DNA from 4 places in the Klebsiella sp. Sb-30 genome. Region 4 is predicted to be linked to each of the others. Evidence: predicted binding sites of a transcription regulator. Region 4 holds the regulator's gene; each other region holds the start of a gene.
The links. The regulator PurR, encoded in region 4, represses purine synthesis genes. The targets are predictions, from matches to a motif close to CANGCAAACGTTTGCNTG.

Region 1: a site for PurR is predicted at 6,068-6,085, ahead of purE (5-(carboxyamino)imidazole ribonucleotide mutase). Genes of this name have one in related genera too.
Region 2: a site for PurR is predicted at 3,935-3,952, ahead of purL (phosphoribosylformylglycinamidine synthase). Genes of this name have one in related genera too.
Region 3: a site for PurR is predicted at 3,200-3,217, ahead of tusA (sulfurtransferase TusA). Genes of this name have one in related genera too.

The regions. Positions count from the first base shown of each region.
Region 1 is NZ_CM172749.1:4,006,172-4,014,281, reverse strand. Features, by position in the region: gene ybbP (putative ABC transporter permease subunit YbbP) at 1-1,241, shown strand, start outside; gene AC236I_RS18770 (monooxygenase) at 1,393-1,701, opposite strand; gene AC236I_RS18765 (porin) at 1,911-3,056, shown strand; gene mnmH (tRNA 2-selenouridine(34) synthase MnmH) at 3,161-4,237, opposite strand; gene purK (5-(carboxyamino)imidazole ribonucleotide synthase) at 4,423-5,490, opposite strand; gene purE (5-(carboxyamino)imidazole ribonucleotide mutase) at 5,487-5,996, opposite strand; gene lpxH (UDP-2,3-diacylglucosamine diphosphatase) at 6,116-6,838, opposite strand; gene ppiB (peptidylprolyl isomerase B) at 6,842-7,336, opposite strand; gene cysS (cysteine--tRNA ligase) at 7,511-8,110, shown strand, end outside.
Region 2 is NZ_CM172749.1:1,292,001-1,300,110, forward strand. Features, by position in the region: gene AC236I_RS06240 (MurR/RpiR family transcriptional regulator) at 1-821, opposite strand, end outside; gene yfhb (phosphatidylglycerophosphatase C) at 1,040-1,675, shown strand; gene tadA (tRNA adenosine(34) deaminase TadA) at 1,735-2,241, shown strand; gene mltF (membrane-bound lytic murein transglycosylase MltF) at 2,238-3,770, opposite strand; gene purL (phosphoribosylformylglycinamidine synthase) at 4,027-7,914, shown strand.
Region 3 is NZ_CM172749.1:330,831-338,940, forward strand. Features, by position in the region: gene AC236I_RS01515 (MFS transporter) at 547-1,767, shown strand; gene AC236I_RS01520 (DcrB family lipoprotein) at 1,768-2,325, opposite strand; gene AC236I_RS01525 (7-cyano-7-deazaguanine/7-aminomethyl-7-deazaguanine transporter) at 2,399-3,064, opposite strand; gene tusA (sulfurtransferase TusA) at 3,276-3,521, shown strand; gene zntA (Zn(II)/Cd(II)/Pb(II) translocating P-type ATPase ZntA) at 3,639-5,837, opposite strand; gene AC236I_RS01540 (lysoplasmalogenase) at 5,916-6,542, opposite strand; gene AC236I_RS01545 (DUF2500 domain-containing protein) at 6,684-7,043, shown strand; gene AC236I_RS01550 (DUF1145 family protein) at 7,054-7,332, opposite strand; gene rsmD (16S rRNA (guanine(966)-N(2))-methyltransferase) at 7,322-7,918, opposite strand; gene ftsY (signal recognition particle-docking protein FtsY) at 8,110-8,110, shown strand, end outside.
Region 4 is NZ_CM172749.1:2,374,585-2,382,694, forward strand. Features, by position in the region: gene cfa (cyclopropane fatty acyl phospholipid synthase) at 1-416, opposite strand, end outside; gene punC (purine nucleoside transporter PunC) at 712-1,896, opposite strand; gene punR (DNA-binding transcriptional activator PunR) at 2,006-2,917, shown strand; gene purR (HTH-type transcriptional repressor PurR) at 2,936-3,961, opposite strand; gene cydH (cytochrome bd-I oxidase subunit CydH) at 4,258-4,347, shown strand; gene AC236I_RS11140 (MFS transporter) at 4,511-5,677, shown strand; gene sodB (superoxide dismutase [Fe]) at 5,720-6,301, opposite strand; gene AC236I_RS11150 (GNAT family N-acetyltransferase) at 6,601-7,092, shown strand; gene AC236I_RS11155 (C40 family peptidase) at 7,131-8,009, opposite strand.

The DNA of each region.
Region 1 (8,110 bases), 1.6 Mb from region 4:
TTCTGCTGGCCTGGCTGATGGGCGGAAGCCCGCTGCTATGGGCGGTACTGGCCGGGGCCGTGGTGCTGGCGCTGCTGTGCGGCGCGTTGGGCTGGGGGCTGCTGTGGATGCTGAAGCGGTTGACGCTGAAAGCGCTGCCGCTGCGTCTGGCGGTGAACCGTCTGCTGCGCCAGCCATGGTCAACCCTGAGTCAGCTGGCGGCATTCTCGCTGTCGTTTATGTTACTGGCGCTGCTGCTGGTGCTGCGCGGCGATCTGCTGGATCGCTGGCAGCAGCAGCTGCCGCCGGAAAGCCCCAATTACTTCTTGATCAATATTGCGCCGGAGCAGGTCGCTGCGGTGAAAACGTTCCTCGCCGGACACCATGTTACGGCGACCGAATTTTACCCGATCGTGCGCGCCCGCCTGACGCAAATTAACGGCCAGGCGGCGGAGAGCAATAAAGACGAAGCGTTGAACCGTGAGCTGAATTTGACCTGGCGCAGCGAGCGGCCGGATCATAATCCGCTGGTGGCCGGCAGCTGGCCGCCCAAAGCAGGAGAGGTGTCAATCGAGGAAGGACTGGCGCAGCGGCTGGCGATCAAACCTGGCGATAGCGTGACCTTTACCGGCGATACTCAGGAGTTCAGCGCGACGGTCACCAGCGTACGCAAAGTTGACTGGGAAAGTCTGCGGCCAAACTTCTTCTTTATCTTCCCGCCGAATGCGCTTGACGAGCAGCCGCAGAGCTGGCTGACCAGCTTCCGCTGGGATAACGGCAATACGCTGTTGACGCAGCTTAACCGCGAATTCCCCACCGTCAGCCTGCTGGATATTGGCGCGATTCTCCGTCAGGTGGGTCAGGTGTTGACGCAGGTCAGTCGGGCGCTGGAGGTGATGGTGGTGCTGGTGACCGCGTGCGGCATTTTGCTGCTGCTGGCGCAGGTCCAGGTCGGTATGCGCCAGCGCTATCAGGAGCTGGTGGTCTGGCGCACGCTGGGGGCCGGAAAGTCGCTGTTGCGTACCACGCTGTGGGCGGAGTTTGCGCTGCTGGGGGTGGTTTCCGGAATAGTGGCGGCCATCGGCGCGGAGGTGGCTTTGGCGATGCTGCAAACCAAAGTGTTTGATTTTCCGTGGTCGCCGGACTGGCGACTGTGGGTGATGTTACCGCTGTGCGGCGCGCTCCTGCTGTCGTTATGCGGCGGCTGGCTGGGGTTGCGTCTGTTAAAAGGCAAAGCCTTGTTTCGCCAGTTCAGCCAGTGACTGGAGGGAGACCTCATCGGGCAAGCGCCTGGCGACGCTGCGCTTGCCCGAACCGACGGGAAAATAGAGCCTGTTGATATATTGGAACCGTAGACCGGGTCAGGCGTCAGCCGCCGCCCGGCAAAATACGCGCGCTATCGCGAAATAAACGCTATTGCAGATGACCGTGGTTCAGCGCGGTGAGCGGTTCATTGACGTCGAAAACTTTGCCGATAACCTCATCAACGCCGAGTGATTTCAGGCGCGCGGTATGCTTATTGAGATAAGCGAGGGCGGTATCTTCATCCTCGAAAAGATAGATCCCGCCCGCTTCGTGGTTCTTTTCGCTTTCAGTCCAGACCTTCCAGATAAACCCCGGCTCCTGATTGATGGACTCGGCCAGCTCCACGAGCTGGCGGGACATCTCGCTGCCGAAGGGGCCGTTAAAGGCAAAGTGCAGCTGCAGTAGTTTTTTCGACATGCTTCCTCCATGGATAATGTTTGAGCGGCAGTACTTCATTTTAATGACAGAACGATGAAATGATAATCGCTGACTTTTTAAACGCACAAAATGATAACTCACTGATTTTTAACAGCACTAAACATTAAAAACCCAACAACACGTCATGCCAAATCACGGTTAATATTCAGCTGGAAACTATAAGGTTGCTTATTACTCAAGGAAAAAGCATGGCACATAAAATAAAAGCGCTGGCGGTGACGATCGGCGCAGCACTGGCGTTAACCTCTTTCGCATCCCAGGCTGAGATTACGCTACTGAAACAGGACCCGCAGGCCGGAGATCCGCTGAGCCGCCTCAACTTTACCGTCGGCGGGAGTATTCGTCCGCAGTTCAACATGATGTCCGGCGACGGCGATAAAGGGTCTTATAAACGTAATGGTTTTGATGGCGGGACCCGTTTCCGCTTCGCCGCTGATTATTATCTGTTTGATGATATTAGCTGGATCAGCTATTACGAGCTGGGGGTCAATATTCCGGCGTTGTTTGACTGGGATAACCACTATGCGGAAGGCGCCAATAATACGAGCCGCCGTATGTTGTACACCGGGCTGAAGAGCGACACCTGGGGGACACTAACCTACGGTCAGCAAAACAGTATTTACTATGATGTGGTTGGGGCGAAAACCGATATCTGGGATTACGACATGATCGCCCAGGCGCCGGGTAACGGCATCAACGGCGACTACGATGGTTCGTATCGTTCCCGTAATATGCTGAAATATAAGAAAACGGCGGGTGACGTTGACCTCTATGCCTCCTATTTGTTTGAAGATAATGAATATCTGCCGGGCAATGGCCTGCGCTATAAACGTAAAGGCGGCGGTTCCGTGGGCGTGGATTATCACATCACTAAGGACCTGACCTGGGGGACCGCGTGGAACTACACCCGTGCCGAGATGCGCGACCCGTCAACAGCAGACAACAAAACCTATGATCAGAATATCCTCGGTACGGCGCTGAGCTGGAAACCGGATAACTGGACCTTCTCCTTCGGTGGCGGCTGGTATCAGAACTTTATGACCACGAAGAAAACCGATGTTTACGACTATTTCGCCGGGGATGCCTGGGGGATTGAGTACTTCGCCGGTTATACCTTCCCGATTGGTCAGTACGCGGTGAAAACGATTCAGCCGTACTTTATGGGCGATCGCCTGGAGTACGTCAACGGCCGTAACTATCAGCGAATTGATAACGGGCTGGGGATCAGCTTCCAGCTGGATTACGGTTTCCGCGTTGATTATGAGCACGTCTTTACGTCCAGCACCGACAACCTGGGCGATATGAACCTGGTGCGTCTGCGCTACGACTTCTAAGCGGCTGCGACTCCCCGGTGGCGCTGCGCTTACCGGGGTTACAGGCTCACCCGTAGCCCCGGCTAAGGCGTCGACGCCGCAAGCCGGGGCTGTAGGGAATTTGATTACTTCGTCAGCCAGGAGGCGACGTCATTCCAGCTGCCGCGAAAGATAATTTTTTCCGCTTTTTTGCTCAGCTGATAGCGATACATCGGGTCGTAGTACTCTTTCAACAGCGGCACCAGCCAGGCAAAATGGGCATCGGTCGTAGCATCTCGCTGCTGCGAAGCCAGCGCCTCGTCAAGCAGGGCGGTGAGCTGGGCAAAACGCTGTAGTCCCAGGCGACGGCGAATGGCAAACAGACCGTGATGCAGGTATTCGCTGTACTCCTGCCAGCCTTTCTCTTCACCGTAAGCATCAATAAAATCACGGTGCATACGGTCAAAATACTCTTCCCGCAGGCGCTCCAGGCGGATCTCAAACGGGTCTTCCACTACCGCCAGCGGCGATTGCGCCATGCGCTCACGCATGCATTCCGGCAGGTGGTTCGCGCCGATCATATGTCCTTCATCTTCCAGCACCCAGCGACGATGCTGCCCGGCTTTTTTCAACATCGCCACCGCCAGATGGTTTTCAAATGTTGCCTGGGCGTGCTGGTCACGCAACGTGCGGCCGAACGATGAGCCGCGATGGTGGGCGAGCCCCTCCAGATCGATACCGTCGGGTCGGGAGCAGACCAGCTGGGTCTTGCCGTTGCCGGTACAGCCGCCGATCAGCACTATCGGGCGTTGGACCAGCTCTTCGGTGAACTGGATAGCGGCCTGGCGCAGCGCCTTATAGCCGCCGACGATCAGCGGGTACTCGATGCCGGCCTCATGTAGCCACTGTTGCACGATGTGCGAACGCTGGCCACCGCGGGCGCAGCACAGATAGCCCTGCGGATAACGTAAACAGGCATCACGCCATGCGGCGAGACGCTTTTCCCGCACCTCGCCGTTGACTAACTGATGGCCCAGCGCTAATGCCGCGTCCGCGCCGTGTCGTTTATAGCAGGTGCCGACGGCGGCGCGTTCGGCGTCGTCCATCAGCGGCAGATTCAGTGCCGCAGGAAGTGCGCTTTGGCGGAATTCGATCGGGGCGCGGACGTCAATGATTGGCGTGTCCGCCGTGAGAATGGTGCGGTAATCCGTCCCATTTTTCATGGGTCATCCTTCTGAAGTCAAACTGAAAGCGTCTTTAAAATAAGAAAATCTTTAAAGCAAGGAGGGGATTCTACGCGCCTGAATGTCTGCCGGGGAAGGGCGAAGATCAATTCCCCGGCAAATAGCCGTTTTCATTCGGGCGCACAGGCGGCGGATGCGCCGGGCGCCAGAATGTGTCAGGAGGGTTAAGCCAGCTGGGATTGCGCCCAGAAGATACCGCTGGCGTACTCCGGCGGCAGAATAGGTTTTAAGGCTTCCAGCGTGGCGCTCAGGCGGTCGGTATCGCTGTCGGTCAGGTTAAGGTGACCCACTTTGCGCCCCGGACGCACTTCTTTGTCGTACCAGTGCAGATGCACCAGCGGCAGCTTCAGCCAGTCGTAGTTCAGATCGCTACCGATCAGGTTGATCATCACCGAAGGGCTGTTCACTACCGGCGGCGGCAGCGGCAGGCCGGTAATCGCCCGCAGATGCAGTTCGAACTGGCTGATCGAGGCCCCGTTCTGGGTCCAGTGACCGCTGTTGTGCACGCGTGGCGCCAGCTCGTTAATCAGCAGGCCGTCAGCGGTGACAAAACACTCCATCGCCATCACGCCCACGTAGTTCAGCTCGTTCATAATGGCGGTAAGCATGCTTTCCGCCTGGTCCTGCTGGCGGGCATTGGCCTGCGGGAAGGCGACGCTGGTACGCAGAATGCCCTCCTGGTGCAGGTTGCGGGTAAGCGGGTAGAACACCGTGCTGCCATCCTGCGCGCGGGCGCCAACCAGCGACACTTCGGCGGAAAAGTTGATGCCTTGCTCAACAATACATTGGCCATAGTTTTCATCCGGCAGCTGCGCAATGTCGTTTTCGCGCAGTCGCCATTGGCCGCGACCATCGTAACCGCCCACGCGACGCTTAACGATAGCCAGTTCGCCCAGACGTGCGAATACCGCCGGCCACTCGCTTTTATCTGCCAGCAGCTGCCACGGCGCGGTGGCGAGCTCCAGCTTATCAAACAGCTGTTTTTGCGTCAGACGGTCGGCAATGATCGGGAACACATCGCGGTTAACAAACGCCGGGTGGCGCGCCAGTTCACGCGTGAGCGCCGTTTCCGGCCAACGTTCGATTTCGGCAGTGATCACGCTTTGCTGAAACGGCACCGCTTCAGGATCGGCTTCCAGACCGACTGGCCAGACGGCGATACCCAGCGGTTCACCGGCCTGGCGCAGCATCCGGCCTAGCTGGCCGTTGCCAAGGATGCAAACCTGCTTCATGCCGCACCCCGCGGATCCGGATTCTCCAGCACCTCATCGGTCTGGGCCTGGCGCCAGGCGCTCAGGCGCTGATGCAGTTCGGCATCGTGCACCGCCAGAATCTGCGCCGCCAGCAGGGCCGCATTGGCGGCACCGGCTTTGCCGATGGCCAGCGTGCCGACGGGAATTCCGCGCGGCATCTGAACAATAGAGTAGAGACTGTCTACGCCGCTTAACGCCGCGCTTTGCACCGGCACACCTAATACCGGCACCAGAGTTTTCGCCGCAATCATGCCCGGCAGATGCGCCGCGCCGCCCGCGCCGGCAATAATCACCTGATAACCGTTGCTTTCCGCGTCTTCGGCAAAGCTAAACAGCTTATCGGGCGTCCGGTGTGCGGAGACCACTTCAACATGGTACGGAACGTTCAGGGCATCAAGGATTTCTGCGGTAAACTGCATGGTAGCCCAGTCGCTTTTGGACCCCATCACGATGGCGATACGCGCCGAATTATTGCGGGAAGACATGCGTCTTAAAACTCCTGTGGGTGTGCTTCACACTGCTTTAGAGGCCACAGAGAATAACATGATCTTTCGGCAAGGAAAACGGTTGCGTCACCGGTGATGGGGTGAAAATGCGCTGGAAATTAAAACGGGAATGCGATCAGCTCAACGTCGTCTTTGCTGACTTTGACCATCGACCCTTCGCTGTGCCAGGCGCCGAGGACGACGCGAAATGCCGGTTTGCCGTTGGCCTCTAGCGGGTGGACGGCAGGGCGATGCGTGTGACCGTGAATCAGCCACTGCACCTGATGTCTTTCCAGCGCGTCGACCACGGCCTGCGGATTGACATCCATGATTTCCAGCGACTTGCTGCTGTTGGCCGCTTTGCTGTCGGCGCGCATTCTGGCGGCGATACGGCGGCGAATAAACAGCGGCAGGGCAAGGAACAGACGCTGAATCCACGGTGTATGGACTTTGGCACGAAAAGCCAGATAGCCCGGATCGTCGGTGCACAGCGTATCGCCGTGCATGATCAGGACCCGACGGCCATACAGATCGAGCACGTTTTCTTCCGCCAGCAGCCGCATCCCGCAGGCGCGTGCGAAGCGCTGGCCCACGAGAAAGTCGCGGTTGCCGTGAACAAAATAGCAGGGCACGCCGGATTGAGTTAATGCGTTGATTGCCGAGGCGATTTGCTGATGCAGCGGGTTCGGATCGTCATCGCCAATCCAGGCTTCAAACAGATCGCCAAGGATATACAGCGCGTCCGCCTCGCGGGCTTCGCCGGCTAAAAAGCGTAGAAAACCGGCGGTGATCGCCGGTTCTTCTGTTTGCAGATGCAAATCCGCAATAAAAAGTGTCGCCACGAATTACTCGCTGACGGTGACGCTTTTGATCACCACATCTTCTTTCGGCACATCCTGATGCATGCCGCTGCGGCCGGTAGCCACCGCTTTGATTTTGTCGACCACGTCCATACCTTCAACCACTTCGGCAAAGACGCAGTAGCCCCAACCCTGCAGGTTTTCACCGGAGAAGTTCAGGAAGTCGTTATCGACAACGTTAATGAAGAACTGCGCGGTGGCGGAGTGAGGTGCCTGAGTACGGGCCATGGCCAGAGTACCGCGGGTGTTTTTCAGACCGTTGTTGGCTTCGTTCTGGATCGGGGATTTGGTGGTTTTCTGCTCCATGCCTGGCTCAAAGCCGCCGCCCTGGATCATGAAACCGTTGATAACACGGTGGAAAATGGTGTTGTTGTAGAAACCTTCGCGGCAGTAATCCAGGAAGTTTTTAACTGTTTCCGGCGCTTTGTCGTCAAAGGTTTTGATGACGATATCGCCATGATTAGTGTGGAAAGTAACCATTTTTGCATCCTGTTCCGATGATTGTGGTGCTTAAACCCAAAGTTGGGCGTGACATAGGGGGCTGTTATAGCATAACCGCCGGGTTCGATCACCTTGCATTGTGTGCTGCTTCGGGGTTGAATTAAGGTTAGAATACGCGACCTGATATTCACACACGTCTACACGGAATCTTCGATGTTAAAAATTTTTAATACACTGACGCGCCAAAAAGAAGAGTTTAAGCCTATCCATGCCGGGGAAGTGGGCATGTACGTGTGTGGAATTACCGTTTACGATCTCTGTCACATCGGCCATGGCCGTACTTTCGTCTCTTTTGACGTGGTTGCCCGCTACCTGCGTTTTCTCGGCTATAAGCTGAAGTACGTGCGCAACATTACCGATATCGACGATAAAATCATTAAGCGTGCTAATGAGAACGGCGAAAGCTTTGTCGCGCTGGTCGATCGCATGATTGCCGAAATGCACAATGATTTCGATGCGCTGAATATTCTGCGTCCGGATATGGAGCCTCGCGCCACCCATCATATTCCCGAGATCATTGAAATCACTGAACAACTGATCGCCCGCGGTCATGCGTACGTGGCGGACAACGGGGATGTGATGTTCTCGGTACCGACCGATCCGAATTACGGGCAGCTGTCGCGCCAGGATCTGGACCAGCTGCAGGCCGGCGCCCGCGTGGATGTCGTTGACGTCAAGCGTAACCCGATGGACTTCGTGCTGTGGAAAATGTCGAAAGAGGGCGAGCCAAGCTGGCCGTCGCCGTGGGGCAAC
Region 2 (8,110 bases), 1.1 Mb from region 4:
CTGTGCCGGATACGGTCCGGCGCATGTTCAAGATCCTGTTGAACCAGCGCCATAAACAGCAGATCGGTGAGCATCATCTGCGCGCTGGTGGAGGAGATCGCCGCGCTGCGGGTCGCCTGCTCTTCGGCGATAGTATACAGGCACTGCGTGGCCTGCTGTTGCAGGGCGTTGGGGGTGAAGCCAGTGATCGCCAGGATCCGACAGCCCACGCGCAGCGCTTCTCCGGCGGCCATATTGATTTCACGACGTTCGCCAGAGTAGGAGATAGCTAACAGCAGGTCGTCTGACGACATGGCCTGTACGGTGGCGAGCAGGGCATGCATATCCTGTTCGGAAACCGCGTTAATGCCGATCTTCATTAGCTTCCAGCTAAAATTGCGCGCCACCAGGCCGGATGCGCCAATACCGGTAATAATCACCCGGCGCGCATTCCGCAGCAGCGCCACGGCTTCCAGCAGCTTCTCTTCGCTGTTCACATCCAGCGAGGCGTGCATGGCGGCCACGTTATCCTTAATCAGTTTCTCGCCGACCAGACGCAGCGGATCGTCGCCGCGGATCTGGTTATGGACCGGCACCGACTGAGGATCGGGTGCACTGGCCAGCGCTTCGCTGAGCGCCAGCTTTAGCGCCGGGAAACCCTTAAACCCCATCTTCTGCGCGAATTTCACGACGCTGGACTGGCTGACGCCTGCCTCACCTGCCAGCTGTTGCGAACTGAGGTGGCGGGTCTGGTCCGGCTGAGCCAGAATAAAGTCTGCCAGCTTCTTATCGCTTGCTGCCAGCGACGGGTAGCGCTGGCGGATGCGGATTAAACAGTTCATCGGTTTTCCTCAGGACAACTTTCGCCCTCTGCTGAAAGAATTTTGTATTCGATTATAAGAGGATTGCGGCGAATTAAAAATTCTACCGCTGAGATTTATTCACGGCGGAGGAACTGCCTCAACGCAGGCTTAACGTCAGCGGATGTTTTCTCTGTTTATGGCACAAGACTGTTAAGCTAGCGGTATCAGAGACAAAACTCGATAAAAAGAGGTCAGGTTTGAAGAGCAGCACGCAGCGAGTGGTTTTTTTTGATCTCGATGGAACGTTGCATCAACAGGATATGTTCGGCAGCTTCTTACGGTACGTCTTGCGTCACCAGCCCCTGAACCTGCTGCTGGTTGTACCGCTGTTGCCGGTGATCCTGGCAGGACTGGCGGTAAATGGCCGGGCGGCGCGCTGGCCGATGAGCCTGCTGCTGTGGGCATCGACGTTCGGACGCAGTGAGCGCGCGCTAAAGCGGCTTGAGGCCGACTTTGTCCGCTGGTTTCGCCAGCGCGTGACGGCTTTTCCGGTGGTGCAGGCCCGGCTGTCGGACTACCTGACCCGGCACGATGCTGACGTCTGGCTGATTACCGGATCGCCGCAATCGCTGGTGGAACAGGTCTACGGGGATACTGCCTGGCTGCCCAGGGTGAACATCATCGCCAGTCGGATGGAACGTCGCTGCGGAGGCTGGGGGCTGTCGCTACGCTGTCTGGGCCATGAAAAGGTGGTGCAACTGGAGCAGAAGATCGGTGCGCCGCTGCAGCTGTACAGCGGCTATAGCGATAGCGAACAGGATAATCCGCTGCTTCATTTTTGCCAGCACCGCTGGCGGGTCACCCCGCAGGGCGATCTCCACCAGTTAGAATAGTGTGCAATGTCTGTCGGCCATGTATAATGCGGCCCGCTTTTTCCGCAGGAGTGCCCGTTTTGTCTGACCATGAACTGAACGATGAATACTGGATGCGTCACGCCCTGACGCTGGCTAAACGCGCCTGGGAAGAGGGCGAAGTGCCGGTCGGCGCCGTGCTGGTGTACAACAATCAGGTTATCGGCGAAGGGTGGAACCGGCCTATCGGGCGTCACGATCCTACGGCGCATGCCGAAATTATGGCGCTGCGTCAGGGGGGACTGGTCCTGCAAAACTATCGCCTGATTGACGCGACGCTGTATGTCACGCTTGAACCCTGTGTGATGTGCGCGGGTGCGATGGTGCATAGCCGGATTTCACGGCTGGTATTTGGTGCCCGGGATGCAAAAACCGGCGCGGCCGGCTCGCTAATTGATGTTCTGCACCATCCGGGTATGAATCATCGGGTGGAGATCAGCGAGGGGATTCTGGCAGAGTCGTGCTCAGGTATGCTCAGCGACTTTTTCCGCTGGCGGCGGGAAGAGAAAAAAGCCTTAAAAAAGGCGCGTCGGGTCGAAGACGCTTAGTGTCCCAATCCGGGAATCTTCAGCCTGGCGTTGTCGACTAACGATTCCGCGCGAAACTGGAAAAAGGGGAGCGCCCGCTGTTCTTTATCCAGTTCATCCGGCATCACCGCCGGATAGTCCCCGGCCAGCGCCAGCCGCTGTTCATCCTTTCTCTCTTTCTCCGACAGGTAGCCCACCAGGCTGATGTGGTATTTGCGGATGTTCTCGACGTAGGCGTATGCCTCGTGACCGCGCGCGTAGCCATATTTCAGCCGGCTGTAATAAGGTTTCTGACTGAGCAGCGGCAGGCGCTGCTTGACGTCCGCCCAGCTGTCGGGATTGCCTTTCTGTTTTTTGGTCAGTGAGATAGCGTCCAGAATATGGGCGTATCCCATATTGTAAGCCGCCAGCGCAAACCAGATTCGTTCATCTTTGGGGACCGAGTCCGGGATTTTATTCATCATATCCTGCAAGTAGCGCATACCGCCGCTGAGGCTCTGCTCCGCATCGGTACGATCGGTTAATCCCAGGCTCTGCGCGGTATTGCGGGTCAGCATCATCATGCCGCGCACCCCGGTGGGCGAAGTAGCCTGCGGATCCCAGTGCGACTCCTGCCATGAAATGGCCGCCAGCAGGCGCCAGTCGATCTGGCGCGCGTATTTCTCAAACATCGGCTGTAGGTCCGGCAGAATATTATCGACGGCGCGCAGGAACGTCCGGGTGTCGACATAATCGAAATCGTTGCCGTGTCCAAGGTATTTTTCTTCCAGCCGCGCCAGGGTGCCGTCTTCATTCATATTGTTGAAGAAATCCAGCATCGCCGCCGAAAGCGAGTTGTCCTCGCTCCTGGCGCTAAACCAGGTCACCGGCTGTTCATCGCTGATATCCAGAGCGACCGCCAGTTCCGGATGCACGCGCTGGAACAGACTAATGGCCACCGAATCCGCAATGGTGTAATCCACTTCGCCATCGATAACCGCCTGCATCAGCGCTGTCGTCCCGCGCTTTTCATCCACGCGCCAGCCGAGATCCGGGTATTTATTTCCTTTTAGTGTCTGCAGGTCGTTAATGGCGACGTGGCCCGGGGCAATCACCAGCTGTTCCGCCGTGAGGTTGGCGAGGCTGCGTGGGCGCGTGTTGCCCACCCGGTAGACCAGCTGTTGCGACACCGAATAGTAGCCCGGCCCGGCCTGATAGTTTTTGACCCGTTCTGAGTTGTAGACCAGTCCGGCAGCTAACATATCGGCATTACCGTTATCGAGGTCATCAAACAGCTGACTGATATTCTGGCGGACGGTCACTTTCAGCTTGACGCCGAGGTAATCGGCAAACTGTTCCGCCAGCTCGTAATCCAGTCCGTAGGTTTTGTTATTGATGGTCGCGAAGGTGAGCGGCGAATTGATGGTGCTGATGCGCAGCTCGCCGCGCGCCATAATTCCGGCGACACGGTTCTCCGGCTTTCCTGACCACGGGATCGACGGCCACAGGGCGGCCGCCAGCAATAAGGTCACAATGCCGATGAGCAGATAATTAATCTTTAATTTTTTCAGAGAGTTAATCTTCTGCAGCTCTGTGTTCCTCAGCAGGCTATTAGCGGATAAAGTTAAAAGAGAGTCCTCGAATGAGCGGCATTTTGCTTAAGAATGCGTCAGTTGGCAACTTATTCGCGAGGAAGGTCACATTAATTGATAAACCAGGGGAATGATTTTATTTCCACGCAAACGGTTTCGTCGAGGCTCAGGATTCACTATAATGGCGCCCGTTTCCCCCCTGGCTCATATTGAAAGCTGCGAAGACGAGAGACTTATGATGGAAATTTTGCGTGGTTCACCTGCACTGTCGGCATTTCGTGTTAATAAACTGCTGGCACGTTTCCAGGCGGCCAACCTGCCGGTTAGCACAATATATGCAGAGTATGTTCATTTTGCCGAACTGAACGCGCCGTTAAGCGGTGATGAGCGTGAGAGGCTGGCACGACTGCTCAAGTATGGCCCAAACTTAAACAGCCATACCCCAACCGGTAAATTGCTGCTCGTCACCCCCCGCCCTGGCACCATCTCCCCCTGGTCTTCTAAAGCTACCGATATTGCCCATAACTGCGGCCTGTCGCAGGTTGTGCGTCTTGAACGCGGCGTGGCGTACTATGTGGAAGCCACTGCGCTGAGCGAAGAACAATGGGCCGCTGTCGCGAGTGAACTCCACGACCGGATGATGGAAAGCGTCTTTGACGCGCTGGAAGAGGGCGAAAAGCTGTTCGCTCAGCATCAACCGACGCCGGTGACCAGCGTCGATCTGTTGGGTCAGGGACGTCAGGCGCTGATTGACGCCAACCTCCGTCTGGGGCTGGCGCTGGCGGAAGACGAAATCGATTATCTGCAGGATGCGTTTACCAGGCTTGGCCGCAACCCGAACGACATCGAACTGTATATGTTTGCCCAGGCGAACTCCGAGCACTGCCGCCACAAGATTTTTAACGCCGACTGGGTCATCGACGGCGAACAGCAGCCGAAGTCGCTGTTTAAGATGATCAAAAATACCTTTGAGAAGACCCCGGACTACGTTCTCTCCGCCTATAAAGACAACGCCGCGGTCATGGAAGGTTCTCAGGTAGGGCGCTTCTTCGCCGATCGCGAAAAAGGCCGCTATGACTACCATCAGGAAGACGCCCATATCCTGATGAAAGTGGAAACGCACAACCACCCGACGGCCATCTCTCCGTGGCCGGGGGCGGCGACCGGATCCGGCGGTGAAATCCGCGATGAAGGGGCAACCGGTCGCGGAGCGAAACCGAAAGCCGGTCTGGTCGGTTTCTCAGTCTCTAACCTGCGGATTCCCGGCTTTGAACAGCCGTGGGAAGAAGATTTCGGCAAGCCGGATCGTATTGTGACCGCGCTGGATATCATGACCGACGGCCCGCTGGGCGGCGCCGCGTTTAACAACGAATTCGGTCGCCCGGCGTTGAACGGCTATTTCCGTACCTATGAAGAAAAAGTGACCAGCCACAACGGCGAAGAGCTGCGCGGGTACCACAAACCGATCATGCTGGCGGGCGGTATTGGTAACATTCGCGGCGAGCACGTGCAGAAAGGCGAAATTACCGTTGGGGCGAAACTGATTGTCCTTGGCGGCCCGGCGATGAATATCGGCCTGGGCGGCGGGGCAGCCTCTTCGATGGCATCCGGTCAGTCCGACGCGGATCTTGATTTTGCCTCGGTGCAGCGCGATAACCCGGAAATGGAACGCCGCTGCCAGGAAGTGATCGACCGCTGCTGGCAGCTGGGCGATGCAAACCCGATTCTGTTTATCCACGACGTCGGCGCGGGCGGTTTGTCTAATGCCATGCCGGAACTGGTCAGCGACGGCGGTCGCGGCGGTAAATTCCAGCTGCGCGATATCCTGAGCGATGAGCCGGGGATGAGCCCGCTGGAAATCTGGTGTAACGAATCCCAGGAACGCTATGTGCTGGCGGTCGCGCCGGAACAGCTGCCGCTGTTTGACGAGCTGTGCCGCCGTGAGCGCGCACCGTATGCGGTGATCGGTGAAGCCACCGAAGAACTGCATCTCAATATGAGCGATGCTCACTTCAACGACCAGCCGATCGACCTGCCGCTGGATGTGCTGCTGGGCAAAACGCCGAAAATGACCCGCGATGTGCAGACCCTGAAAGTGAAAGGCGACGCGCTGGATCGTCGGGATATCACTCTCGCCGATGCGGTGAATCGCGTGCTGCACCTGCCGGCGGTTGCAGAGAAAACGTTCCTTGTCACCATCGGCGACCGCACCGTAACCGGGATGGTGGCGCGCGATCAGATGGTCGGCCCCTGGCAGATTCCGGTAGCAAACTGCGCGGTAACCACCGCCAGCCTCGATAGCTACTACGGCGAAGCGATGGCGATTGGCGAACGTGCGCCGGTTGCGCTGCTGGACTTTGCCGCCTCTGCTCGCCTGGCCGTCGGTGAGGCGCTGACCAACGTCGCGGCAACGCAAATTGGCGCGTTAAATCGCGTGAAACTTTCCGCAAACTGGATGGCCGCAGCGGGTCATCCGGGTGAAGATGCCGGTCTGTATGAAGCGGTAAAAGCGGTTGGCGAAGAGCTGTGTCCGGCTCTGGGACTGACCATTCCGGTGGGTAAAGATTCGATGTCGATGAAAACCCGCTGGCAGGAAGGCAGCGAGCAGCGCGAGATGACTTCGCCGCTATCGCTGGTGATTTCCGCCTTTGCCCGCGTGGAAGATGTGCGCCATACCGTGACGCCGCAGCTCTCCACGGAAGATAACGCCCTGCTGCTGATTGATTTAGGCAAAGGCCGTAACGCGCTCGGCGCCACCGCGCTGGCGCAGGTTTACCGTCAGCTGGGCGATGTTCCGGCCGACGTACGCGATGTCGCGCAGCTGAAAGGCTTCTGGGATGCGATGCAGGCGCTGGTGGCCGATCGTAAGCTGCTGGCTTACCACGACCGCTCTGACGGCGGCCTGCTGGTAACCCTGGCTGAGATGGCCTTTACCGGCCACTGCGGCCTGACGGCAGATATTGCCGCGCTAGGTGACGATCGTCTGGCGGCGCTGTTTAACGAAGAGCTGGGGGCGGTTATCCAGGTCCGTGCCGCGGATCGCGAAGCGGTTGAAGCGCTGCTGGCTTCTCATGGCCTGGCAGACTGCGTCCACTACCTGGGCCAGGCGACGGAAGGTGACCGCTTTGTCATCACCGCTGAAGGGCATCCGGTGTTCAGCGAAAGCCGCACCACGCTGCGTATCTGGTGGGCAGAAACCACCTGGCAGATGCAGCGCCTGCGCGACAACCCGGAGTGCGCCGATAGCGAGCACGAAGCGAAACGTCGCGAGGACGATCCGGGCCTTAACGTGAAGCTCACCTTCGATATCAACGAAGACATTGCCGCACCGTACATCGCCACCGGCGCACGTCCGAAGGTAGCGGTACTGCGTGAGCAAGGCGTTAACTCCCACGTGGAGATGGCGGCAGCCTTCCACCGCGCGGGCTTTGATGCGATCGACGTGCACATGAGCGACCTGCTGGCGGGCCGTACCGGGCTGGCTGATTTCCAGGCGCTGGTTGCCTGCGGCGGCTTCTCCTATGGCGACGTGCTGGGGGCGGGCGAAGGCTGGGCGAAATCCATTCTGTTTAACGAGCGGGTGCGCGATGAGTTTGCCACCTTCTTCCACCGTCCGCAGACCCTGGCGCTGGGCGTGTGTAACGGTTGTCAGATGATGTCCAACCTGCGTGAGCTGATCCCGGGAAGCGACCTGTGGCCGCGCTTTGTGCGTAACTATTCCGACCGTTTTGAAGCGCGCTTCAGCCTGGTCGAAGTCACGCAAAGCCCGTCTCTGCTGCTGCAGGGCATGGCCGGTTCGATGATGCCGATTGCCGTTTCTCACGGTGAAGGGCAGGTGGAAGTGCGTGACAGCGCGCATCTGGCCCAGCTGGAGAGCAAAGGTCTGGTGGCGCTGCGCTTTGTCGATAACTTCGGTAAGGTGACGGAGAGCTATCCGGCTAACCCGAACGGCTCACCGAACGGGATCACCGCCGTGACCAGCGAAAGCGGTCGTGCGACGATCATGATGCCGCATCCTGAGCGCGTATTCCGCACGGTGGCTAACTCCTGGCACCCGGAAAACTGGGGCGAGGATAGTCCGTGGATGCGCATCTTCCGCAACGCACGTAAACAGCTGGGCTAATATCCGGCGAGCTGTACAGGATCCGCCGTGTTCGCAAAGCCTTCCCGGCTGAAGCGTAATGTATCAGGCCCCCGACGTTGAGCGGGGGCTTTTCGTTTGTGACGGCGGTCGCCTGCCGGTGTCGGGAATTGCCGACAAACGCCGGTGAGGGGTGTCGCCAATTAGAGACATTTAACTTATTGATTTATATAGAGGT
Region 3 (8,110 bases), 2.0 Mb from region 4:
GGTTTTCATCATAAAGGATAGCGAGCGAGGCCACCAGCAGTTATGAGTGATAATGAATGGTTTGATGAGGTTGAATTTTAACGGCATGGCGGGAATTCCCGAAGCTTATACCCTTGACATTATTATTCGCCAGACCGTTAATTCGCGGGGGATATTCAGGTATATCGCTGACGGTATTTAAATAAATATGTCGTAGATTGCCAGTGGCATGTGTGTTGGCGACGTCCGTTCACTCCGCTGACCGGGTTATCGGTGTTCCCGGGCGAGTCTTGCTCCTCACCCGACGCCGCCTTCGGCTATTCACATTTGCTCCTGACGAATGGGGCTCTCTTACCGGCCTGTTCCGGCTAGCGACAAAAACATTCATCCCGTGGCGGAGCGAAAATGACCGTCAGTTATCCTCTGGCAGCACTTGCTGGCAGACGCTGTACTCGATGCTGAGATTGACCGTGCGGCCCGTCGAGCGCGAATTTCTGCGCCGCGGGCTGCTTTTGAGCAGACGACGTGGTAATAGTGAAACATTGTTGTAAAAGTCTGGTGGACCCAATGCCCGAACCCGTTGACGAACCGGCGCTCAATGGAGTGCGCCTTAATCTGCGGATTGTCTCCGTGGTGATGTTTAATTTTGCCAGCTACCTGACAATTGGCCTGCCGTTGGCCGTTCTGCCGGGCTATGTCCATGATGTGATGGGATTTAGCGCGTTCTGGGCCGGCCTGGTCATTAGCCTGCAATATTTTGCCACTCTCCTCAGCCGCCCTCATGCCGGACGCTACGCCGATCTCCTTGGGCCGAAAAAGATCGTGATCTTCGGGCTATGCGGCTGTTTTCTCAGCGGTTTAAGCTATCTGCTGGCGGCCGTCGGCAGCGGCTGGCCGATCCTTAGCCTGGCTCTGCTGTGCCTCGGCCGGGTGATTCTCGGTATCGGGCAAAGCTTTGCCGGTACTGGTTCAACGCTATGGGGAGTGGGGGTGGTGGGCTCGCTGCATATCGGGCGGGTGATTTCGTGGAACGGAATCGTGACTTACGGGGCGATGGCGATGGGGGCGCCGCTCGGCGTGCTCTGTTACTCCCTTGTCGGGCTGCCGGGGCTGGCGTGGGCGATTATGGCCGTGGCGCTGGTCGCTATTCTGTGCGCGCTGCCGAGGGCGGCGGTCAGAGCGACGAAGGGCAAAGCGATGACGTTTCGCGCCGTGCTGGGCCGGGTCTGGCCGTATGGGATGGCGCTGGCATTGGCTTCCGCCGGGTTTGGCACGATCGCGACGTTTATTACCCTGTTTTACGACGCCAAAGGCTGGGACGGCGCGGCGTTTGCGCTGACGCTATTTAGCTGCGCGTTTGTTGGCACGCGTCTGCTGTTCCCCAATGGCATTAATCGTCTGGGGGGACTGAACGTCGCGATGCTGTGCTTTAGCGTTGAGATTGTCGGACTTCTGCTGGTGGGGTTGGCTGAGACTTCATCGATCGCCAAAGTCGGGACCTTCTTTGCTGGCGCCGGTTTTTCACTGGTCTTCCCTGCGCTGGGGGTGGTGGCGGTGAAGGCGGTGCCGCAGCAGAATCAGGGCTCGGCGCTGGCGACCTATACGGTATTTATGGATCTGTCTTTAGGCATTACCGGGCCGCTGGCCGGGCTGCTGATGGCATGGGCCGGGATTTCCACCATTTATCTGGCGGCGGCGGGGCTGGTGACGGTGGCGCTGTTGCTGAGCTGGCGGTTAAAAAAACGGCCCCCGGCGGTGTCACCGGAGGCCGCTACGTCAGGCCAGTAGTTACTGGATGACGAGGGTATTGATGATGTTTTCAGCTGCGCTTTGCGCCTGCTGCTGATTGTCTGCCGGCAGCGTGATCTGCAGGGTCAGCAGCTTATCGTCAACCTTGCCGAGAATGACGGAAGACCAGGCGGTCTGGCCTTTGGCGGAGATGATGCTGTCCAGCTGCTGCAGCGTGTGGCCTTTGATATCAATCGATTTATTGGTGACAACCTGCAGCTGTGGATCGCGGCTGCGCTGCTGATCTTCCAGGCGTTGAGCCAGCACGCTCAATTCTTCATTGGTGCTGTCACCAACAATCACGATCACCGCTTTCTGTCCGGTGGCGTCAGAATAGACGTGCATGTTATTGGCCTGGGTACCCAGCTTGCCGCTCTGATCGGTCATTCCTGCTGGCAGGGAAAAACTCAGCTTGCCATCCAGCAGGCTGATATTTTGTCCGCTGGCGTTGCTTTCCGCAGCAGCCCCGGCAGTCGGCGTTTTTGTGTCGCTGTTATCACAGGCCGCAAGCCCCATAACCAGCAGGCCAATACCGACATATTTAACCAAATTGCGCATTGACATCTTCCTTTCGATAAACGGCCATTAACGGCTCATTCGCTTATCTTATCACATCAACCTGCGAGTACTCTTAACCTGGCTGCAATGCGGATAAATCAGATTTATCTGCCAGTTTTTTCAGCAGCATATTCAACAACATGCCATACATCGGCAGGAAGAAAACAATGCTAATCAGTACCTTGAAGCTGTAGTCGACAATCGCGATTTCTCCCCAGTTCGCCGCCATAAACGGGTCCGGACTACGCCAGAAAGCGATGAAGAAAAAGGCCAGGGTATCGCTGACGTTGCCGAACAGGGTCGAGGCGGTCGGCGCCAGCCACCAGCGGCGGTTTTGACGCAGGCGGTTAAAGACGTGGACATCGAGGATCTGGCCCAGCGCGTAGGCCATGAAACTGGCGGCGGCGATACGGGCGACGAACAGGTTAAAGTGGGTCAGCGCGGCAAAGCCTTGCCATTCGCCCATATAAAACAGGGACGAGATGCCATAGGAGATCAGCAGCGCCGGGACCATCACCGCCAGGATAATGCGTCGTGCCAGCGGCGCGCCGAAAATCCGCACCGTCAGATCGGTGGCGAGGAAGATAAACGGAAAGCTGAACGCGCCCCAGGTGGTATGAAAACCAAAAATGGAGATCGGGAGCTGCACCAGATAGTTGCTGGAGGTGATAACCAGCAAATGAAAAAGAGAAAGCCAGACCAGCGCTTTTTGACGCTGTGACGTTGTAAATGGACTCATATTGTGACCTTTTTAGTGATTGGGGTGAGGGAACCCAATAAATCAATACTCGTGCTGTGTTTTGCCAACCCACGAGTACCAGTTTGAAGCGGCAGAATGATACTGCGTTGAGCGGGTATTGCAATGGTTGTTTTTCGCGCAAACGTTAACCTGACTTGCGTAGCGGAAAAGTGGGGGTAAACTAGGGCCGTTTTGTTGATGTGAGATGAAAATGACCGAACTTTTCTCCAGCCCTGACCACACTCTGGATGCTCAGGGCCTGCGTTGCCCGGAGCCGGTAATGATGGTGCGTAAGACCGTACGTACAATGCCGGTGGGCGAAACGCTGCTGATTATCGCCGACGATCCGGCGACAACCCGTGATATTCCGGGTTTTTGCCGCTTTATGGAGCATGAGCTGCTGGCGCAAGAAACCGCGGCGCTGCCCTATCGCTATCTGATTCGTAAAAGCCATTAAGCACGGGTTTACGTGCCTCTCCCGGAGGCGGGGCAATGCCCCTGTCCGGGCTACAAAATCCAAAGACCGCACGCTTCCGTAGCCCCGGTAAGCAGCGCGCCACCGGGGTCTTTCCGCTTACTTCTTACGTAACAGTCGCAGGGCGTTAGCGGTCACCAGCACCGTTGCCCCCGTATCGGCCAGCACCGCCAGCCACAGCCCGGTCAGTCCGAGCAGCGTAGTGATAAGAAAAATTCCCTTTAAGCCAAGCGCAATCGCAATGTTCTGCCGAATATTGGCGTGGGTGGCGCGGGCCAGGGAAATCATCTGTGCCAGACCGGTTAAGCGGTTATGCGTCAGGGCGGCATCGGCGGTTTCCAGCGCCACGTCGGTTCCGCTGCCCATGGCGATACCAATGGTGGCGGCCTTCATTGCCGGCGCGTCATTAATCCCGTCACCGACCATCGCCAGCGGCGCAGCGGCATTGAGCGCCGTGACCGCCTCCACTTTATCGGCCGGCAGCAGCCCGGCACGGAATTCCAGCCCCAGTTCCCCGGCAATGGCGGCAGCCGCCCGCGGGTTATCGCCGGTCAGAATTACGCCCTGCACCCCCAGACGATGCAGATCGTCGACCGCCTGACGGGCGTCGTCTCGCAGCGTATCCTGCAGCGCCAGAATGCCGAGCAGAGACTGTTCGCGCAGTACCAGCACAACCGTCTGACCCGCGCTCTCCAGCTGCTGAATCTGCGCCTCATGCTCTGCGGCGGCGTCGTTGCCTGCCGCGCAAATCAGTATCTGATGACCGTCGACCTCGGCTTCAATGCCCGAACCCGCCAATGCGCGCTGACCGCGGGCAGACGGAATCGTCAGCTGGCGCTGCTGGGCTTCGCGCACGATGGCCTGCGCCAGCGGGTGGCTGGAGCCTTGTTCCACTGCCGCCGCCAGCGCCAGCAGGTCATTTTCATCCACGTCATTCAGGGCGATGGCGGCGGTGACGCGCGGTTGGCCGACGGTTAGCGTCCCGGTCTTATCAAAAGCCACCTGACGTATGCGACCCAGTTGCTCAAGCGCTGCGCCGCCTTTAATCAGGGCACCGCGACGCGACGCCACCGCCAGCCCGGAAGTAATGGCCGCCGGAGTGGAAATGACCAGCGCACAAGGACAGCCGATCAGCAGCAGCGTCAGACCTTTGTAGATCCACGGTAGCCAGGCGGCGGCAAAGAACAGCGGCGGTACGATGGCGACCAGCAGGGCGACGACCATAATGGCCGGTGTGTAAATCCGGCTGAAACGATCGATAAAGCGTTCAATCGGCGCCCGACGTTCCTCCGCTTCTTCAATCAGCTTCAGAATGCGGTCAATGGCGCTGTCGCCCGGCTCAGAAATCACCGTCAGTTGCACCAGGCGGTCGACGCTGGTGGCGCCTGCCGCCACGCGTTCTCCGGAGCGGCGCTCGACCGGCACCGACTCACCGGTTAAGGCACTTTCATCGAAGCTGGCGAACGGTGTGCGCAGCTGACCATCGGCGGGCAGGCGACCACCTGCTGCGACTTCAATTACGTCTCCAGGGCGGAGATCGCGCTGGGCGACGGTTTCCCGCACGCCGTCACGCAGGCGAGTGGCGGTATCGGGTTTTAACGCCATCAGCGCGCTTACCCCCTGGCGGGCACGGCTGGCCGCCCAGCCTTCAAGGCGCTCGCCAACCATAAACAGCAGCAGCACCATCGCGGCTTCGGCCGTTGCGCCGATAAACAGTGCCCCGATGGCGGCGACGCTCATCAGTGTTTCAATGGCAAACCAGCTACCGCTGCGGATCAGGCGCAAAGCCTGACGAGCGACGGGCCACAGACCCACAAGCGTGGTGGCAATGAATGCCAGCTCGCCGAAGGGGTGGTTGAGCTGCTCCAGACCCCAGCTCAGCGCCATCAGTAGTACCAGCGTTATCAGCGGCAGGTTCTCGCGCAGAGGTGAGGTTTCCGGCGGCGGGGCGCTTTCATCGCGCAGCGTATAGCCCGCGGCACGTACCGCGCTTTCGACGGCAGTGCGAATATCGGCATCGGCGTTGACCAGCAGTTTTTCGGTGGCAAACAGAACCTGCACCTGGTTGACGCCGGGTACCTGGCGCACCGCCGTTTCGACTTTACGGGCGCAGGCGGCGCAGTCCATGCCTTCAACCAGCCAGCGATAGCGCGCCTCGTTTAACCCCTCGCTGTCGGCGGCGTTATCGGCGGCACAGCCAGATTCCGTGCAGCAGCTGTCAGCCTGGGCGACAACCGGCTTTAATTTGAATGACGAGAACTGTGGGACTTTTTTATCCTGCGTTTCTGGAGTCGACATGGGACCCTCCCGGTAATGATAATTTTCTCATTACCAGAAGGATACACTCTGGAGTCGACTCCAGAGTCAAGCGCAAAATTACAGATACAGCGCGCGGACGATCAGAAAGTGGCCGGCAAAGTAGAAGGCGGCGGCGATGGCGTTATCGGCGCGGAAGCGACGGCGATAGTGGCTGATCAGCCAGACAATATTACTCAACAGCAGGAATGTCGCACCGGCGAAGCCTGAGAATGCGGTATCCGTCGGGCGGAAGAACCACAGCTCACCGGCCAGCCAGACCATCACCAGGGTCATGCCGATAAAGGTGAAAACCGGCATGCGCAGATCTTCCAGCCGGCTCCAGATGACCGCAAGCAGCAGCGCGCCGATAACCAGCAGCACCAGCGGCAGCGGCCAGAAAAACGACATCGTCATCTGGCTGGCAAACCAGATCGTGTACAGCAGATGCGACAGGAAAAAGGCCCCCACCGCATACATCACCCGCTGGCGCGGCAGCAGCGTTAATGCATCGCCCAGCAGCGAAGCGCACAGCCCGGCGAGTACCAGGTAGCTGATAGCGTTGAACATTGGCGCCTGCCAGGCCAGCAGCAGCAGCAGGATCAGCGTGACGGGTTTAAAAACCCAGCGCTGCCACGTGGGGCCGCGATAGGACGCATCGACGAAAAGCCATGCGGAGAAACAGACAGCAATAAACGACCAAAGCATAGTAAGTCCTTGTATCTGTTATTATTAAGTGAGTGGTGTATTGGCAGTACTGAAACTTAGTGTAGTGGTTCGGGCGGGCAGATGACAACGTTAATCAAGGCGCGGTATGCTTATTCCTGAGAATTCTTATGGGTGAGATGAATGAGCAAGGTTCCCCTGTTTTTTATTATCGTCGTCGCCATTATTGTGGTGGCCGCATCGGTCCGCTATGTACAGCAACGACGGGAAAATATGGCTAACGACGCCGCGCCGCTGCTACAAAAGCGGGTGGTGGTGAGTAACAAACGGGAGAAGGTGCTCAACGATCGCCGGTCGCGCCAGCAAACCGTAGCCCCCGCCGGCAGCGATATGCGCTATGACGTGAGCTTCAGGCCGGAAACCGGTGGCCTGGAAGTCAGTTTTCGGCTTGAGGCGGCGCAATATCATGCGCTCAGCGTCGGTGACCGGGGAACGCTGAGCTACAAAGGCTCAAGGTTTGTCGCGTTTACGCCAGAACCTTGAGCCCACGAGGTTACTTCTTACGCAGCGTGGCCTTGAGTTTTTTCTGCCAGGCCACCAGTTCAAACACGCCAAAGATAAAAATACGGACCTGTTCAAAACGGCCCAGCGGCGGGGCATCTTTCGGCTGAGTGGCCTTCAGCAGCGTCAGCTGCAGACCGTGCATCAGGATCATAAAGATCAGAGCAACGTTAACGAAGATGTTCAGCGGCTTCGGGAAAGGCTGAAACAGGTTTAATAATAAAAATGCCCAGACGCACAGCATCAACACGCGGCCAAAATTAATCAGCATGATTTTCTCCTTTTGCCTCACGTTGATAGAGACGGTAGGCGACCTGTCCGGCCACTTTCTCACGATACAGATGCCAGCATGCCGGCACCGGCGGTAAACCATTTTCGACTTCGCTCTCAACGTAGATGAGCGCTTCATCGGCGAGCCAGCCGTTATTTTCCAGCAGACGCAGCGTCTCTTCCAGCAGACCTTTGCGGAAAGGCGGATCGACAAACACGATATGGTGCGGCGTGCCTGGCTGATTAAGGTAGCTGAGCGTATTGGTATTGACCACCTTGCCATGGCTGGCTTTCAGGGTCGCCAGGTTTTTTTGCAACTGTTGAGCGACGCCGCGCTCCATTTCCAGCAGCGTGGTGCTGCCCGCATAGCGCGACAGCGCTTCCAGCCCGAGGGCGCCGCTGCCGGCAAAGCAATCGAGGCAGTGCGCATCGACCATGACAGGCGCCAGCCAGTTAAAAAGGGTTTCACGGACCCGGTCGGTAGTCGGGCGCAGGCCCGGGCTCTCGGGCACCGGTAATTTCCGCCCCCGCCATTGCCCACCAATAATACGGATCTGGCCGCTGCCCGTGTGGTTTGGTTTCTTCATCTCGTTGCTCAGGTCTCCACTTTCAGCCCGCTATTCTAGCGATCGAACGCGGATGACGAAACCTTAATCCGGGGGCGGTGATGCGAGTTAAGTTAAGTGATAGACTATCCGACTAATTTCATCATTTTTCAGCTTCCGCTATTGTTATGCCGAAGCTGTGCCATGAATAAACAGCGGGAGTGTCGTCGCAAA
Region 4 (8,110 bases):
CAGGAATATTGCATATAGGGGTCGAGCATACGGCTGAAAAGATCGTTGCCGAGGTCGTAATGTTCTTTTCCGACAATCCAGGAGCGCTTTTTACTTTGTAGATTAAACAGGCGAGCACCTGCGATGCGCAACGTATCTTTGAGATGATGCGGGAGCTGATTTTCCAGCCCGGCGCGCAGTACTTTATGGAAGAATATATCCAGCCGTTCACAATCCCACCAGCCGTCCATATAGCTTTCGCCTAACCCCAGCGAGCCTTCCTGTAAAACGCGTTTAAAAAAGAGCGGATTGTTAATCCGCAGATCGGAGGGGGCGGGGCCATTGACCTCAATGCCCGCGCGACCGAGCAATTCGGTTGCAATTCGGTACCAGTCGTCGTTTGGTACGCTTACTTCTTCTATACACGATGAACTCATAGCTTCTCCATCACGCCCAAGTGATCAGAACCTTAAAACAGCGTAGACGCTTTTTTGGCTTTGTGAGAAATCTCACGGAATATCCGTGAAGCTGCTATCCGACGTAGAACAGAGGAAGGGCGATAACCCTTGCCGAAAGGCCTTCCATGGTGAAACGGGACGCATCCTGCTGCCGTTAATCGTAAAAAATATTTTATTTATGTGAAGCCGGTTCAGTATAGGCCGCTGAAATCCGGCTTTCAATAAAAATATATTAGCAGGCTAATTACTGAGCCTTAACATCGCCGAAACGCGTTTATGCATGCGACGATTCGGTAGTCAGGCAGGCGCTGTGACGCTGCATAAAATAACCCAGCCCGGCCAGCACGATCGAGACCAGCATCACGCTGGTGGTGGTGAGCAGCGGTGTGGCAATCAGCGCGGAGACCAGCAGACTGGTCAGGAAGCACAGACCAAGCTGCAGCGTATTCTGCAGCGCGGCGGCACGGCCGGTCGCCTGCGGGAACGGCTTCAGCGCCTGGGCGACAACAATCGGGTAAATCCCGCCATTGACAACGGCCATCACGCAGAAGGGAATCATCACCGCAATGATTGAGACATCTTCAACCCGACCAACCATCCAGGTTGCAGCCACGCTGACGGCGAAAATCACCAGCAGCCAGGGCAGCAGCTGTTGGCCCTGCCATTTCTGCAGCGCCGCGCGGCATCCATAGCCACCGACTAAAAAGGCGATTGTCTGCGGAACATAGCTAAGACCGATAGCGGTCGGGCTGTAGCCCATCTCATGGAGAATAAACGGCGACCCGGTCAACCAGGCAAAAAAGCTGGCGGAGCAGGCGGCGTAAATCAGCACGTTGCCGCTGTATTCGCGCGAACGCAGCAGCGTCATAAAGGTCAACTTCTCGCGGACATCACCCTGCGGCCTGACGACCGGCTTCAGGCGTAGGGCGGGTACCATCAGCAGCAGGGCGATGGCAAACAGGGTGGCAAAAATGGCCTGCCATTCCAGATGGGCAAGCAGCCAGCTGCCGAGCAACGGCGCCAGAGCCGGCGATAGACCCACCAGCGGCATGATGGTGGCGAAAATACGGTTAGTGCGCTGGGCTGGATAATAATCCGTGACCATCGCCTGCCAGGTCACCGCCGCCGCGCAGACGCCGATCGCCTGAATAAAGCGCAGCACCAGCATCAGGGTGGCATCCCGCACCCACAGCATTCCCAGACAGCTGATAGCGAAGATCGCCAGCCCGGTCAGCAGAATCGGTTTACGTCCGTAGCGGTCCGAGAGCGGGCCCCAGAACAGCTGTCCGATGGCGAAGCCGGCGAGGAACAGGCTCAGACTGGCGCTGACCGACGCCGCAGACGTATTGAGATCTTGCTGGATGGCCGAAAAGGCCGGCAGATACATGTCGGTGGCGAGGAAACCCAGCACGCTGAGTCCCGCCAGCCACACTAAAAATCCTTTCCCGGGTTGTTGCATAACATTCTCTTATAGGTGCAGGTATGATGCCGCAGAGTGTAGGGAGTGCATTCTGGCTTGTGAAACGCTAATATTTGCTACATGCATTCAAAATTTTTGCAGGCAGAATATGTGGTCCGAATACTCACTCGAAGTTGTTGATGCTGTCGCCCGCAACGGCAGCTTTAGCGCAGCGGCTCAGGAGCTGCACCGCGTACCTTCGGCGGTCAGTTATACCGTACGTCAGCTGGAGGAGTGGCTGGCAGTACCGCTTTTTGAACGCCGCCATCGCGATGTCGAATTGACCCCCGCCGGGCTCTGGTTTTTACAGGAAGGACGATCTGTTATCAAAAAAATGCAGATCACTCGCCAGCAGTGTCAGCAGATAGCCAACGGCTGGCGCGGCCAGCTGTCGATAGCCGTAGACGACATTGTTAAACCGGCCCGTATGCGTCAGATGATTGTCGATTTTTATCGTCACTTTCCCGATGTCGAGCTGATTGTTTTTCAGGAGGTCTTCAACGGCGTCTGGGACGCGCTGGCCGACGGGCGCGTGGAACTGGCTATCGGGGCAACGCGTTCGATTCCGGTCGGGGGGCGCTACGCCTTTCGCGATATGGGGATGCTGAGCTGGCATTGCGTAGTGGCCAGCCATCACCCGCTGGCGCAGATGAACGGGCCACTGAGCGATGATGTGTTGCGCAACTGGCCGTCGCTGGTCCGGGAGGACACTTCCCGTTCGTTACCGAAACGCACGACCTGGCTACTGGACAACCAGAAAAGGGTAGTGGTGCCGGACTGGGAATCATCAGCTACCTGCCTCTCGGCGGGATTGTGCGTAGGAATGGTGCCGAGCCATTTTGCCCGCCCCTGGATTGACCGCGGTGAATGGACCGCGCTGGCGCTGGAAAACCCGTTCCCGGACGCCGCGTGCTGCCTGACCTGGCAGCAGAGCGACACGTCACCGGCGCTGTCGTGGCTGTTGGATTATCTGGGGGACAGCGAAACGTTGAACCGGGAGTGGCTGCGGGCGCCGGAGTAACCGGCGCCGCACGGGCGATCAGCGACGATAATCGACGAACGGGCCGTCTACGACGGAGCGACGCTCTACCAGCCGCGGGTGAACCTCAATAGATTGCGACTCTTCACGCTTGTTGACGATACGATCCATCAGCATATTGAAGGCCGCTTCCCCCAGCGAATCTTTCGGCTGGTGGATGGTGGTCAGCGCCGGGCTGAAATAGCGGGCGTTACGCACGTTATCATACCCGATCAGCGAAATGTCCTGCGGCACGCGCAGTCCCATCTCATCCGCAGCACAGATTGCGCCCATCGCCATGATGTCGCCGCCGCAGAAGACCGCCGTCGGGCGATGCTGCTGGCTGAGGATCTGCTGCATGGCGCGGTAGCCGGATTCAGGCTCGAAGTCGCCCTGAACAATCCAGCTTTCCGGAACGGCGATCTGCGCTTCTTCCATGGCTTTCATAAAGCCCGCCAGGCGGCCGGCGCCGGTATTACGCTCCAGCGGACCCGGGATCACGCCGATTTCACGGTGGCCGCGTTCCACCAGATAGCGACCGGCCATATAGCCGCCTTCGAAGGCGTTATCGATGACCGAATCGGTGAAGTCGGCTTTGGATTCACCCCAGTCCATTACCACCATCGGAATATGGCGGTACTCTTCCAGCATGCTGAGCACCGATTCCGGATATTCAGAACACATAACCAGCAGGCCGTCGACGCGCTTTTGCGCCATCATCGACAGGTAGGCCTGCTGTTTTTCGAGATCGTTCCACGCATTGCCCAGAATCAGGGTATAGCCTTTCTGGAAACAGCTCTTTTCTACGGCTTCAATAATCTCAGCGAAATAGGCCGCTTCGCTGCTGGTGGCCAGCAGGCCAATCGATTTGGTGTGATTAACCTTCAGGCTGCGAGCAACGGCACTGGGGGAGTAGTGCAGCTCTTTGATCGCCGCCCACACGGCGTTGCGGGTTTCTTCCGCCACGAAACGGGTTTTGTTAATTACATGTGACACTGTTGTAGTGGAAACGTTTGCGCGCTTCGCTACATCTTTAATTGTTGCCATTACTTCTCACTCCAGACCTTGACCTGATCGTCTGATTATCGATACGTAAACGTTTGCCTATACACACCCTGAATACAATTTTCAACATTGCATCACGTCGGGAAAACGACACAGAACGACAGGAAGGGGTCAATGGCCGATACGCTTTCAAATTAGCGTGGGATTTTGTCCGATCTTGCGGCAAAGGGGAAGAGCAAAAATGTGCATCACCCTAAAACATGGAAGATTTTTGCGCTATATTGTGCAAAAATGAGCAAGCTCACTTTTCATGTGGGGATAACTGGGGGGAAAAATTGATGGATACAGATTTAAAGTTTTCGCTGACGACAACGATTATTGTCCTGGGTCTCATCGTGGCCGCCGGCCTGACAGCGGTGCTGCACTGATTTATCCGGGGGAGAGGCCTCTTTCCCCCGACATCCCGCCATTATTATCAATTTCGCAAAAATCTTTTGCCATTTCGTTTACTTTTGTTTTTTTGTGATTGATGTCATGCTTTTGACTTCTGATGAGATACCGTCGCCGATGGCGGTCTGCTGGAGTCATTGAATGAAAATCAACTTTCCCTTGTTAGCGCTGGCGATAGGCGCGTTTGGTATTGGCACCACGGAGTTTTCCCCGATGGGGCTGCTGCCGGTAATTGCCAAAGGCGTCGACGTGTCAATTCCGGCGGCGGGAATGCTGATCAGCGCTTATGCGATCGGCGTGATGGTCGGGGCGCCGCTGATGACTTTGCTGCTCTCTCATCGCGCGCGCAGAAATGCGCTGATTTTTCTGATGGCGATCTTTACGCTGGGTAACGTCCTCTCCTCAATGGCGCCGGATTACACCACGCTGTTGATTTCGCGCATTATCACCAGCCTTAACCACGGCGCTTTCTTCGGCCTCGGTTCGGTGGTGGCGGCGAGCGTGGTGCCAAAACACAAACAGGCCAGTGCGGTGGCGACCATGTTCATGGGGTTAACCATCGCTAACATTGGCGGCGTTCCGGCGGCGACATGGCTTGGCGAGACCATCGGCTGGCGGATGTCGTTCCTCGCGACGGCAGGTCTGGGGCTGGTGGCGATGGTCAGCCTGTGGTTTTCGTTGCCCAAAGGCAGCGCTGGCGAGCGTCCGAACGTAAAGCAGGAACTCTCCGTGCTGGTTCGTCCGCAGGTGCTCTCCGCATTGCTGACCACCGTGCTGGGGGCCGGCGCGATGTTTACCCTCTATACCTATATTTCACCGGTGCTGCACACCATTACGCACGCCTCGCCGCTGTTCGTCACCGCCATGCTGGTGTTGATTGGCGTCGGCTTTTCGCTGGGTAACTACCTCGGCGGTAAATTCGCCGACCGTTCCGTCTCCGGGACGCTGAAGGGGTTTCTGCTGCTGCTGATGGTCATCATGCTGGCGATTCCGCTGCTGGCGCAGACGCAGCTGGGGGCTGCAATCAGTATGGTGGTCTGGGGGGGGGCGACCTTCGCCGTGGTTCCACCGCTGCAAATGCGGGTGATGCGGGTGGCTCATGAAGCGCCGGGGCTCTCTTCGTCGGTCAATATCGGGGCCTTTAACCTCGGCAATGCGCTGGGGGCGGCAGCCGGTGGCGCGGTGATTTCCGGCGGACTGGGCTATGCCTTTGTGCCGGTGATGGGGGCGATAATTGCCGGTGTGGCGCTGCTGCTGGTGCTGTTCGGCGGGCGTTCGCAGCCGGAAGAGGCGTTGGTCGGACAGTAGTCGGTGTATTCGCAGAAGGGTTTCCCCTTCTGCGTTAGCGTTTTAGGCCGCCAGGTTGGCCGCCACAAACTTCCAGTTTACCAGCGCCCAGAAGTGCGCCAGATAGTCAGGACGGGCGTTGCGGTAGTCGATGTAATAGGCATGTTCCCAGACATCCACGGTCAGCAGCGGTTTGGCGTCGCCGGTCAGCGGCGTGCCAGCGTTGCTGGTGGAGACAATGCTCAGGCTGCCATCGCTATTTTTAACCAGCCATGTCCAGCCTGCACCAAAGTTCTTCGCTGCCGCGTCGGTAAACTTCGCTTTGAACTCTGCGAAGCTGCCGAAGGATTGATTGATGGCGGCTGCCAGCTCACCTTCCGGCTCGCCGCCCGCATTCGGCGCGAGGCAGTTCCAGTAGAAAGTATGGTTCCAGACCTGGGCCGCATTGTTAAAGATGCCGCCTTCAGAAGAGCGGACGATCGCTTCTAAAGATTGACCTTCAAACGCGGTGCCTTTGATCAGGTTGTTGAGGTTGGTGACATAGGCCTGGTGATGTTTGCCGTAGTGGTATTCCAGGGTTTCTGCGGAAATGTGCGGCGCCAGGGCGTCTTTTGCATACGGTAATGCAGGTAATTCAAACGACATTGTTACTCTCCTTATAACTTCTTGTTTTCTAGCTCACATTCAAAGGATGTTTGACCATCCACAACAGCATGTACTGTCCCTCGCCGGGGCGAGTGCAACAGGTTTTTATTGTGATCGGAATGCTAACACTTGCAGAAGGGAGTTAAAAGCCTTGCAATGATAAAGGGTATATTTAACAAATGTACCTGGTTAAGCCTTCGCCGGAGCGCAAGGCAGCGCATTTCAGCAGAGCCGGTTGATCGCTGTTGCTGTTGAAATATAAAGTGATTACTGAAAAATCCATTTTGCAGAGGTCTGTTTTGTCTAACATAGTCTATCGCCAGGCGACCCTGGCCGACGTCGAACGCTGTTTTGAAATTGAAACGAGCGCGTATGAAGGGGATGAGGCGGCTACCCGTGAAAAGATTGCCACCCGAATCCAGCAGTACCCGGAAGGATTTCTTTGCATGGAACGGCAAGGAGAGGTTATTGGCTTTATTAACTCAGGGTGCGCGTGGGAAGTCGTTATGTCGGATGAAGCCTTCAAGGAGCTGGTCGGGCACGATCCCCGCGCGCCGAATGTAGTGATTATGTCTGTAGTCATTGCGCCTGAACACCAGGGAAAAGGGTATTCGACCGCCCTGATGGAGCGATTTATCCGGCAGATGGCACAGGCGCAGAAGAGCGCCATTCACCTGATGTGCAAAGACCGACACGTGGCCCTGTATGAGCGGTTTGGTTTTCGCTACGAGCGGCCTTCGGCCTCGGATCATGGCGGGATGTCCTGGCATGAGATGAGCATGGCGTTATAGCCGGGGAATTGACCTGCCGCAGGTGCGGCAGGTCAGGTTCAGCGAATGGTTTTGGGGGTCATCACCCGGCGTGCGCCGACATAGTGGCGAATCCAGTAATCTTCGCTTAATGAGGTGATCTGAATATCGCGGCCGGTACGCGGCGACTGAATAAACTTGCCGTTGCCAACGTAAACGCCGACGTGATCGGCGGTGCCGCGCCCACGGGTGCGGAAGAAGACCAGATCGCCGCTCTGCAGCTCGCCGCGATCGACCGGACGGGCATCGCGCAGGTGATACATCTCATTGGCGGTGCGCGGAATGCGGATTTTTACCAGATCCTTATAGGCGTAGTAGACCAGCCCACTGCAGTCAAAACCGGTACGCGGCGAGGTTCCGCCCCAGCGATACGGTTTGCCAATCTGATCCATTAACTTCGACATCGCGGTGCTTTGCGCTCTCTGCACGCGGGCTTTGTGCGCATCCGCCAGCGTCAGCGGCGGTTCTTCCGCGATTGTTTTACAACGTTTTTTATAGCCTTTACGGACGACGCATTTGCTCTGCACGCTGGCCATGACCGGAGCCGGTTCGGCGGCCGGCGCGATCGTTTTCGCACACTGCTTTTTATACCCTTTACGCAAAACGCATTTTTTGCTGCCGGCGGCCTGACGGTTCAGCGCCGTCTGGCTGGATGCGGTGGTGCGAGTGGGGTGTCTGGTGCGGGTGGCCGTTGAGGCTTTCTTGCTGGCGGTTTTGGTTGTGGACTTCGTTTTCTGAGCGGTGGCTTTTTTCTTACGTTCTGTTGTGCCTTTCGCCGCGTGCGCTTTTGGCGTGGCGGAGGTGTGCGTATGCCCTGAAGCATGCGCCAGTGGTGTAAATGAGATAGATGTAAACAGTAATGCACAGAGCGAAATCGCGATTTTGTTTAGCCGCGCCACTGAGCAATCCCCTGATTAATGACAGATATGTACCCATACCTGACGGTGAATGACAAAACCCAACGATTCTAAAGCATAAAAACCCGGAAAGTTAATACTCT